DNA from 2 places in the Pseudoblastomonas flavescens genome. Region 1 is predicted to be linked to the other one. Evidence: predicted binding sites of a transcription regulator. Region 1 holds the regulator's gene; the other holds the start of a gene.
What was found. Region 1 encodes LexA, which represses DNA repair genes until DNA is damaged. Its sites were predicted from a motif close to GTTCCNCNCTTGTTCT; they were not measured.

Region 2: rmuC (DNA recombination protein RmuC) is a predicted target of LexA. The motif match lies at 3,539-3,554, and genes of this name have one in related genera.

The regions. Positions count from the first base shown of each region.
Region 1 covers NZ_CP129107.1:2,153,120-2,158,609, reverse strand. The annotation lists gene pip (prolyl aminopeptidase) at 1-809, shown strand, start outside; gene QQW98_RS11105 (anthranilate synthase component II) at 859-1,458, shown strand; gene trpD (anthranilate phosphoribosyltransferase) at 1,455-2,447, shown strand; gene trpC (indole-3-glycerol phosphate synthase TrpC) at 2,444-3,229, shown strand; gene lexA (transcriptional repressor LexA) at 3,378-4,067, shown strand; gene QQW98_RS11085 (ComEC/Rec2 family competence protein) at 4,138-5,490, opposite strand, start outside.
Region 2 covers NZ_CP129107.1:190,762-196,251, forward strand. The annotation lists gene QQW98_RS01070 (PTS sugar transporter subunit IIA) at 1-244, shown strand, start outside; gene QQW98_RS01075 (HPr family phosphocarrier protein) at 273-554, shown strand; gene QQW98_RS01080 (TrmH family RNA methyltransferase) at 566-1,366, shown strand; gene QQW98_RS01085 (hypothetical protein) at 1,417-1,821, opposite strand; gene rmuC (DNA recombination protein RmuC) at 1,987-3,528, opposite strand; gene QQW98_RS01095 (four-helix bundle copper-binding protein) at 3,630-4,028, shown strand; gene def (peptide deformylase) at 4,098-4,664, opposite strand; gene recR (recombination mediator RecR) at 4,800-5,396, opposite strand; gene fmt (methionyl-tRNA formyltransferase) at 5,450-5,490, shown strand, end outside.

The DNA of each region.
Region 1 (5,490 bases):
TGAGCCCCGATCACCGCCGCCAGTGGGATCCGGACCGATACGACGTGCTGCTGTTCGACCAGCGCGGCTGCGGCAAGTCGCTGCCCTTCGCGGAAATCGAACACAACGACACGTGGCGCATCGTCGGCGATATCGAGAAGCTGCGCGAAATGTGCGGCCATGACACTTGGCAGGTCTTCGGCGGCAGCTGGGGCGCAACGCTCGCCTTGGCCTATGCGCAGGAGCACCCCGGCCGCACGACCGAAATCGTCCTGCGCGGCGTATTCCTCGCCCGGCAGAAGGAGAAAGACTGGCTCTATACTTACGGCGCGAGCGAAATCATGGCCGAGCAGTGGGACGACTTCAACGGCCTGATCCCCGAAAACGAGCGCGACGACATGGTGCGCGCCTATCACGCCCGGCTGACCAGCGAGGACGAGGAAACCCGCCTCTCCGCCGCGCGCGAATGGTCGCTGTGGGAGGGGAGCGTCGCCACCTTGCTGCCGGACGAAAAGCTGCTCGACAGCTTCGCCGACCCGGCCAAGGCGATCCCCTTCGCCCGGATCTGCGCGCGCTTCTTCCTGGAGAATTTCTTCCTGGAAGAGGCGCAGCTGCTGGCCAATGTCGATCGCATCAAGCACATTCCCGGCATCATCGTGCAGGGACGCCACGACATCTGCACCCCGCCGACGAGCGCGTGGGAGCTCAAGAAAGCGTGGCCCGAAGCCGATTTGTGGATAGTCCACGATGCGGGCCACAGCGCCGGCGAACCGGGCATCATCGACGGGCTGGTCCGCGCGACGGATGCATTTGCGGATCGGCGCGGTTAGCCGGCGCGCTTGATTGCCGGCCACAAACCCGCAAAAGCTCGCTGAAGCCATGATCCTCGTCATCGACAATTACGACAGCTTTACCTTCAACCTGGTCCACTACCTGATGGAACTGGGTGCAGAGGTGCGGGTGGAGCGTAACGACGCGATGGGCGCTGCAAAGGCGCTGGCTACCGGGGCGAAGGGCATCCTTATTTCGCCCGGGCCGTGCACCCCGAACGAAGCCGGGATCAGTCTCGACCTCGTCGCGGCTTGCGCCGATGCGCAGCGGCCCTTGCTCGGCGTGTGCCTGGGCCACCAGGCGATCGGGCAACATTTCGGCGGCAAGGTCGTGCGCGGGGGGCTGATGCACGGCAAGACCAGCCCGGTGGAGCACGACGACAGCGGCGTCTTCGCCGGCCTGCCCTCGCCCTTCACCGCCACGCGCTATCACTCGCTGGTGGTCGAAGAGATTCCCGATGCGCTGGTCGTGAACGCCACATCCGAGACACCGGGCCTCGACGGCACCAGCGTGATGGGCTTCCGCCATGTCTCGCTACCCATCCACGGCGTGCAGTTCCACCCGGAAAGCATCGCGACCGAGCATGGCCATGCCCTACTCGCCAATTTTCTTGCTCTCTGCGGCCTGTCCGCCACGGTGCCCGCATGAAGACGCTGCCGCTCGCCGTTCCGTACATGACCGAAGCCGAGGCCGAGGAGGTCTTCGGCTGGATCCTCGATGGCGAGGCGACGGATGAGGAAATCGCCCGCTTCCTGCTCGCCATGACCGAACGCAGCGAGACGGCCGAGGAAATCGCCGGTGCGGCCCGCGCCCTGCGCGCCAGGCTCGTACCCGTCGCGGGGCCCGACAACGCCATCGACGTCTGCGGCACCGGCGGCGACGGGCATCACACGCTCAACGTCTCGACCGCCGTGGGGCTGGTCGTGGCCGCCTGCGGCGTCCCCGTCGCGCGCCATGGCAATCGCGCAATTTCGTCCAAAGCCGGCGTTGCCGACACGCTGGAAGTGCTCGGGCTCGACATGGCGGCCGCGGGCCGCACGGCGGAGACGACGCTGGCGGAAATCGGCATCTGCTTCCTCTTTGCGCCCAACCACCACCCGGCGATGGGCCGCATCCAGCCCATCCGCAAGAAGCTCGGCCGGCGCACGATCTTCAATTTGATGGGCCCGCTATCGAATCCGGTCGGCGTGAAGCGCCAGCTGATCGGGATCGCCCGGCCCGCCTACGTGTCGATCTATGGCGATGCGGCGGCGCGGCTGGGCACGGTGCGGACGTTCATCGTTTCCGGCGACGAAAGCCTCGACGAGCTGAGCCTTGCGGGCGGCAACGAACTGGCGGACGTTACCGGAAACGAATTCGCGATGCGCCGCGTCGATGCCTCGATGGCAAACCTTCCCTCCGCACCGCTGGAAGCCATTCGCGGCGGCGACCCCGCACACAATGCGCAGGCCTTGCGCGATTTGCTCGACGGCTGGCCGAGCGCCTATCGCGACGCCGTGTGCCTCAATGCCGCTGCCGCCCTGATCGTTGCCGATGCGGCGGCGGACTGGCAGAGCGGCGCGGAAATGGCCGCCGAAGCGATCGACAGCGGACGCGCGCGCAAGCTGCTGCAAGACTGGATCGCCCTCGCCCGATGAACAAGCTGGAAGAAATCTGCGCGACCAAGCGCGAGGAAGTGGCTGCGCGCAAGGCGGTTGCCACTCTCGAAGATCTCGACCGTGCCGCCTTGCAGGCCACCCCGCCGCGCGGCTTTCGCATGGCGCTGGAGGCGAAAGCGGCAACCGGTTTCGGCCTGATCGCGGAAATAAAGAAGGCTTCGCCCTCCAAGGGATTGATTCGCGCCGATTTCCGCCCGCACGAGCACGCGATCGATTACGAGCGTGGCGGGGCGGCGTGCCTTTCCGTGCTCACCGACCCACCCTATTTCCAGGGGCATGAAGACTATCTGGTCGATGCGCGCAAGAGCTGCGCCCTGCCCGTGCTGCGCAAGGATTTCATGATCGACCCGTGGCAAGTCGCCGAAAGCCGTGCGCTGGGCGCGGATGCGATTCTCATTATCGTAGCCGCGCTGGACGACGTCGCGATGACGGAGATCGAGGCCGCCGCGCTGGAGCGCGGGATGGACGTGCTGGTCGAAGTCCACGACGAAGCCGAGATGGACCGGGCCCTGAAGCTCCGGTCCCGCCTGCTCGGCGTCAACAACCGCGATCTCAGGACTTTTACCACCGACCTCGCCACCACCGAACGGCTTGCGGCGATGGCACCTGCCGGCAGCGTCCTCGTCGGCGAAAGCGGCATCGAAAGCCATGCCGACTGCGAGCGGCTCGCCGCTTCAGGCGTGCGCTGCTTCCTCGTGGGCGAAAGCCTGATGCGGCAGGACGATCTCGAGGCTGCGACGCGCAGCTTGCTTGGGATCTGACCAGCAGCTTCGCAGCCCTGGCGAAGAAAAGGAACCGTTCTGGTTCTGTCGCTTGACTGAACCGCAAAGGTTGCTTAATTGTTCCTTATTCGTTCACCAAAATGCCCACGCGGTGGATGTCTTAGCGGGCGCTTTAGGGAGCGTGTCGATGCTGACCGCCAAGCAACACGAACTGCTGCTTTTCATCCGTGACCGACTCGATGAAACCGGCATTTCCCCGAGTTTCGAGGAAATGAAGGATGCGCTGGACCTGAAGTCGAAATCGGGGGTGCACCGCCTGATTTCCGCGCTCGAGGAACGCGGCTTCATCCGCCGCCTGCCCAACCGCGCCCGCGCGCTCGAAGTGCTGCGCAGTCCCGAGGACATGCAGACCGCAACGCGCAAACCGGCTGCGGCCAACGATGCCGTGTCGCGTGCGGTCACGCCGCCGGCTGCGGCACCTTCCGCCGCCAATGACGTGATCGAGGTTCCCCTCCACGGCCGCATTGCTGCCGGTGCGCCGATCGAAGCGCTGGAAGGCGACCAGTCGCTGCCCGTTCCAGCGGCCCTGCTTGGAGCAGGCGAGCACTATGCGCTGGAAGTGTCCGGCGACTCGATGATCGAAGCAGGCATTTTCGATGGCGACTATGCGCTGGTGAAGCGCACCGACACGGCACGCGATGGGGAAATCGTCGTTGCGCTCGTCAATAACGAGGAAGCCACGCTGAAATATTTGCGGCGCGAAAGCGGCATGGTCCGGCTCGATCCCGCGAACGCTTCCTACGAGGCGCAGGTCTACCGGCCGAACGAAGTTCAGGTGCAGGGCAAGCTCGCCGGACTGCTTCGTCGCTACCACTGACGCCGGCTGCCGCTACGGTTAGTGCAAGCGCCGCCCCGTTCGGGCGGCGTTTGTGTATCGGGAGGCCGGATCAACGCCGCGCGTAGCGGTCTTCGCGCGGTTTCCACCAGCCGTGGTCGCCCTGCCGCTGCGCGACCGTCGCGAAATTTTCGCTCGCAAGGTCGATGGAAATCCCGCCCGTGTCGCCAAGGAGGTTGCGGTCCGCCTTCAGCCAGCGCGGCCGGCAGCTTCGCGGCAGCCACCGGTCGGCGACCACGATGTCGGCCTGCTCGCAGGCGGCCGCCAGCGCCCGCTCTTCCACCCGGTCCCGGCTTCGCGCCATCAGGATGCTCCAGTCGCGGCCGCCGCGCGCGATCGCTATCACGCAGAAATCGCGGCTGCATTCCGCATCGGGGTGGTTGGCAATGGCAATAGGCTCCGCGCGCGTCGCCGCCAGTTCGCGCAGGTTGTCGCTGGTATAGCTCGAGCGGCTTTCGCGCAGCACCAGCAAGGTCCCGTCCGGCTGAGTGACGCCGACGTGCCGCCCGTCGCCGGTGATCATGACATCGGGGACCGGCGTGGCGAGCAGCAAGGCGCTTGCCGCCGCCACAGGGGCGAAACCCCACAGCCGCGCCCGCCCTTGCCATAACGCCAGCCAGAGCAATCCCACCACGAACAGCCCGAATGTCCCCAGCCCCATGGCCGGGCTCAGCTTCACCGAACCGGGCTGGGACGATGTGAAATGCGCCAGCGCCAGCAGACCTTCCAGCGACTTGCCGGCCATCCACCAGGCCGGCGCGCCCAGCCCGACGATGTCGAAAACCAGCGCAATCGCGATCAGCGGCATCGATACGAAAGTGACAAGCGGGATCGCGAGCACATTGGCGAAGGCACCGTACAGCCCTGCGCGGTGGAAATGGAACAGCACGATGGGCATCAATGCGAGCTCGATCACCATGCCGGTTACCAGCAGCATGACACTGCGCCTCCCGAAGCGGGACAGCCAACTTTCCTCCCGCGGAACGAGGAAGCGCTTAACCCATGCCGCATTATGCAGCGCGACGATGGCGATCACCGCCGAAAAGCTCATCTGGAAGCTCGGTCCGACGAGCGATTCCGGCCACAGGAACAGCACGAACGCGGCCGCCACCGCGACCATGCGCAGGCTCAGCGGTTCACGCCCCAGCGCCAGCGCGATGAGGACCAGCACGGCACCCACGCAGCTGCGCACGGTGGGCACCTGCGCCCCGGTCAACAGGGTGTAGGCGATGCCCGCCAGCGCCGCGATGGCCGCCGCGATGACCGGCAGCCGGACACGCAGGACAAGCCATGGCCACAGCGCCAGGAGCTTGATTGCAACAAGATAGGCTGCGGCAATCACCGCGCTCACATGGAGGCCGCTGATGGACAGGAGGTGCGTCAGCCCCGCATCGCGCATCGCCTC
Region 2 (5,490 bases), 760 kb from region 1:
GGTCGATATCGGCGACGGCGCGATCATCCTTACCGACCTGTTCGGCGGCACGCCCTCCAACCTCGCCATTTCGTTGCTTGAGGCGGGCCGCGTGGAAGTGGTCGCCGGCATCAACCTGCCGATGCTCATCCGCCTGGCCGGCGCGCGCAAGAACCTGTCCATCGGGGAAGCGGTGAAGGCGGCACGCGATGCCGGGCGCAACTACATCACCGTGGCTAGCGAATTCCTCGCGGCCGAGGCATAGTCGGCGGCCAAGGGGGGAGCACGCAGCCATGGCCGATACCGCAAGCGAACGCGTCGTCATCGAAAACGTGAAGGGCCTGCACGCCCGCGCCAGCGCAAAGTTCGTCGGCGCGGTTGCCGGCCTGCCCGATGGCACGCAGGTGACGGTCGAGAAGGACGGGGTTTCCGCGGGCGGCAGCTCGATCCTCGGCCTGATGATGCTGGGCGCGGCGAAGGGCGACGAGGTGACGATCACCGTCGCCGGCCCGGAAGCGGACGTCGCGGTCATGCGGCTGGTCGGCCTCGTGAAAGATCGCTTCGGCGAAGATTGAGGCGGAAGGCCATGCGCCGCGAAATTACCGGCTTTTCCAATCCGACGGTCAAGTACCTGCGGTCCTTGCGGGACAAGAAGTACCGGCGGCGCGAAGGCCGCTTCCTTGTCGAGGGGCTGCGCCTGCTCACCGATGCGCGCGAAAGCGGGCGCCTGCCGGAAATGCTGGCGATGGCCAGGGGCCGCGATGCGCATCCGCTGCTGGACGAGCTGGAACGCGCGGTGGATGCGGGCGGCGGCGAGGTGATCGAGACCACGCCCGACATCCTTTCCAAGATCACCGGCAAGTCGAACGCCCAGGCGGTCGCGGGCGTGTTCGCGGAGTGGGACACCTCGCTCGCCCAGATCGACCGCACCGCCGCGCCGATCTGGCTGGTGGCGCAGGCGCTGCGCGATCCCGGCAATCTCGGCACCATGCTGCGCACCTGCGACGCGGTGGGCGCCGGCGGGCTGATTTTGGTAGACGATTGCGCCGATCCCTTCAGCGTGGAGGCCGTGCGCGCCAGCATGGGCGCCGTTTTCACCCAGGCGATCGCCCGCGCCACGTGGGACGAATTCCTGCCGTGGCTGCGAACGGGCGACGGCCAGCTTGTCGCCGCATCCCTGCGCGATGCCGTGCCCTATCGCGGTGCGCCGTATAAGGCGCCGTGCTTCCTCCTGGTCGGCAACGAGTCGCAAGGTTTGCCCGAAGCCTACGAAGCGGCCTGCGACCTGCGCGTGACCATGCCCATGCGCGGGCGCGCCGACAGCCTCAACGCCGCCATCGCCGGCGCCGTGCTCGCCTACGAGGTGCTGGCGGGTTTGGACGGCTAACCGACGCCTGTCATGGAACACCGACCGGGGTGTTTCGCAAAACTGCACGGTCACCGCCCGGCCTCCCGCCTGTCGAGCGTCGCCCAGCCCGCGTCGGCTCGCCGCAGCAGTCGAAAGAGCGAGGTTTTGTCGGGTTTACGGCGGATCGCGGTCATGCGGCCCTGATAAAGGACGGGCTGTACCAGTCCCGCCTCCAGCCGTTCTATCAGCGCGCGGGTTGTCACCTTCCGCCAGTCGCGCTTCGGCCGCGCCAGCCGCCCCGATCCGGGCGGGGTGAGCACCGCATCCCAGGCGTGAGCGAAATCCGCTGCGTCCTCCCGTCCGCGCAGCCGATAGGCCGAAGCCCTCGACATCCCCACCCGCCGCGCCGCTTCACTGGCAGAGCCGGTCAAATAGAGCTCGGCAAGGAAAGCGCACTGGCGCAGCTCGTTCCACCCGTCGCTGCGCAAACGCACCGGTACGGGATGAAAGAACGGCGGCTTGCGCCGGCGGCGATGGGCTGGGATGCGCGGCATCCGCATAGGTGGAGCAAATGCGAGCGGTGTAGGAAAGAATTGGCGCGTCGAACCGACATCCCGGCAAACGAGCCGGAGGTTCTATTACGTCACCGCGCCATTCCCTTATTCGTCATTATCCGTGCCGTCGGGGAAATTCGCCAATCGGCGCGGCTGATGACCGATAGGCAACGCCTCGGTAAGTTCCTTCGCGGAGGTATCGATGCTCAGTTCTTCGAACCTTTCGCCGGTGCGACGCAGGTTGGTATCAAAGCTGCCCACAAGTGAATCGAAGCTCTTGTTCGCCTTGCCGAGATCGCGGCGCAGATTGCCGAGGTGCCGGGCCACGACGCCGAGCCGGTCGTAAAGCTCCTTGCCGAGCTTCGCTATCTCGTCCGCATCGGCCTGCACCCCCGCCTGCCGCCACACGGTCGCCACCGTCATCGCGATCGACATGAAATTAAGCGGGCTCGACAGCACCACGTTCTGCCGCAGCGCGTAATCGAGCAGTCCCTCGTCCTGCGTCAGCGCGGCGTAGAGCACGTGTTCGCCGGGCACGAACATCACCACGAAATCGGCCGAGCCCTTCACGTGGTCCTGATAACGCTTCGCTGAGAGCGCCTGGACATGACCCCGCAGCTCGCGCGCATGTTTGGCCAGCAACACGCCGCGCTGCTCCTCGGTCTCCGCCTCGTTTGCTTCCTTGTAGGTGTTGAAGACGTTCTTCACATCGACGATCAGCTTGCGTCCGCCGGGGATGTTGATGATCGCATCGGGGCGCAGGTCCTGCCCGTCCTCCCCCTTGATCCCGACCTCCCGCCGGAAATCCGTCCGCTGGCTGAGGCCGCAGCTTTCGAGCAGGTTCTCCAGCTGCAGTTCGCCCCAGTCGCCGCGCGCTTTCGTGGCGCCTTTCAGCGTGGTTGTGATGCGGTTGGCCCCGTCGATTACCTCGCGCTGGCCCGCCTTCACTTCTCCGATCACGCCGGTCAGCTGGTGATAGGCCTCGGCCCGGTTCTTCTCGATCTCGTCGATCCGCTTGCGATAGCGTTCCAGCGTCTCGCCCACCGGACCAACCTTCTTTTCCAGCTCCGCAAGGCTTTCCTTGTTGAGATTGGCGAGATGCGATTGCGCGCCTTCCATGAACCTGGACTGCGCGCCTTCCAGCATCTTTTCCCCGATCTCGTTGAACTTCGCTTGCAGCTTCTCCTCAGCTTCGACCAGCCGCTTCAGCTCGCGCTCGAAATGCTGCTCGCGCTCGGCATAGCGATCCTCGAGCGCCTTCTCGCGCGCCGCCGCGCCGCTTTTCAGCGTGTCAAGCTCGCGCGCCAGCGCCGCCTTTTCGCCGCGCAGCGTCTCGGCCAGCGTGTCGTGCCCCGTGCGCAGGTCCGCCAGCGCCTTCTCGTGCGATCCGCGCAGGTTGGCCAGCGTGGTGTCATGCGCGGCGCGGGTTTCGCGAAGCTCCCGCTCGAGCGGTTCGAGCCGTTCGGCCCGCGCTCCGGCCGCTTCCAGATCAGCAAAGGCGCGCAGGTATTTCGCATCCGCCTCCGCCGCGCGCGCCTCGGCCGCGCCGTGCCGCTCCTTCCACTCAGCAATGGGGCGGGAGCCGGCGAACCAGCCGATCCCTCCCCCGATGAGCAGGGCAAGCAGCGCGACAATCAGCAGGGTCATTTCCATGTGCGGAACATAATCGGAACGTGAGCCTTTGCCAAGCGCCGCGGCGGAACCAATCCCCCGCCCCGTTCGCTCCCCAGTCAAAGAGGAGAAAACACATGTCGATCAAGGAAATGATTTCCGAACACCCGCAGGTGGGCGCCGATTACAACGAGCAGCTGGGCGAGGCGATCAAGCATGCGATGTACGGCGCCGCGATCATGAACAGCTGCGCCGATGCCTGCAGCGCGGAAGGTGGCGACATGTCGCGCTGCATCCGCCTGTGCAGCGATGCCTCCGACGCCTGCACCGCCTATTACCGCATCGCCAGCCGCCGAACCGCCGGCAATGTCACGGTGATCAAGTCGCTGTCCGAAGCGGTCATCATCGCCTGCAAGGTCTGCGCGGAAGAATGCGCGAAGCACGACAACGCACACTGCAAGCGCTGCGAGCGGATGTGCCGCGAAGTGGTGGAAGACGTGGTCCAGGCGCACGAGGGCATGGTCGAAGCGGCCTGACCCCAATCGCGACACAAACGAAAAGCCCCGCCATAAACAGCGGGGCTTTCTTGTTCACGGGTCAGCCGGTCACGCAGCGCGGCGCAGCTTCTCCAGCTTCTTGAGCGCCATCTTGCGCTTCAGCTTGCTCAGGTGGTCGATGAACAGGATGCCTTCGAGGTGGTCCATCTCGTGCTGCAGGCAGGTCGCCAGCATGCCTTCGATGTCTTCTTCGTGGCTGTTGCCGTCCAGGTCCTGGTAACGCACCCGGCAGGTCGCGGGGCGTTCGACGTCGGCATAGATGTCCGGCACCGACAGGCAACCTTCCTGGTATGCCGCCATCTCGTCCGCCGGGTCGAGGATTTCGGGATTGATGAAGACCAGCTTCTCGTTGATCACCGGATAGTGCTTGTGCCCGCACTCGCCGTCGCCGCAATCTTCGGGTTCGGCAGTCTCGTCGGGCCGCTGCAGGTCGATAACCAGCACGCGCTTGGGCACGCCCACCTGGATCGCGGCGAGGCCGATGCCGTGCGCGGCGTACATGGTTTCGAACATGTCATCGACGAGCAGCTTGAGTTCGTCATCGAACTCGGTGACGGGTTCGGACACGGTCTTCAGCCGGGGGTCCGGCACTTCGAGGATTTCGCGGATAGCCATGCGGGGGCAGATAGGTGATCGAATGGGTGAATTCAACGGTCGTAAACCCTCCCCGCTGCGACTAGGCGACACGTCGCCAAGTCTCGCTGCCCCTCCCTTGAGGGAGGGGTTGGGGTGGGTGCACTACGGCATCTGCTAAGCCATCGGCCGCCTTGCGCGCAATGCCTGGGCGAGCGTGCCTTCGTCGAGGTAATCGAGCTCCCCACCGACCGGCAGGCCATGGGCCAGCTGCGTGATGCGGACGGGTTTCCCCTCCAGCCGCTCGGCGATGTAGTGGGCGGTCGTTTGCCCTTCCAGCGTGGCGTTCATGGCGAGCACGATCTCGTCGATCCCGCCCTGCCCGACCCGCTGCATCAGGCTGGCGATGTTGAGATCCTCCGGCCCCACCCCGTCGAGCGCGGAAAGCTTGCCGCCCAGCACATGGTAGCGCCCGGTGAACAGCCGCGCCCGGTCGAGCGCCCACAGGTCCGCCACGTCCTCCACCACGCACAGGCTGCGGGAATCGCGCTTCGCATCGGCGCAGATGCCGCACGGGTCGGTGGTGTCGACATTGCCGCAGGTGGAGCATTCGACCAGCCGCTCGCCCACTTCGGCCAGCGCCTCGACCAGCTGCGGCAGGGCGCTGTCGCGGCGCTTCACCAGCCACAGCACCGCCCGCCGCGCACTGCGGGGCCCCAACCCGGGAAGCCGCGCCAGCGCGCCGGTCAGCCGTTCGATCTCTTGCGATGCCATGGGCCGGGAGATAGGGCCGCGAACCTCGATTGGCAAAAACAGAAACACACGCAATGCGCATCATCTTCATGGGAACGCCCGATTTCGCGGTGCC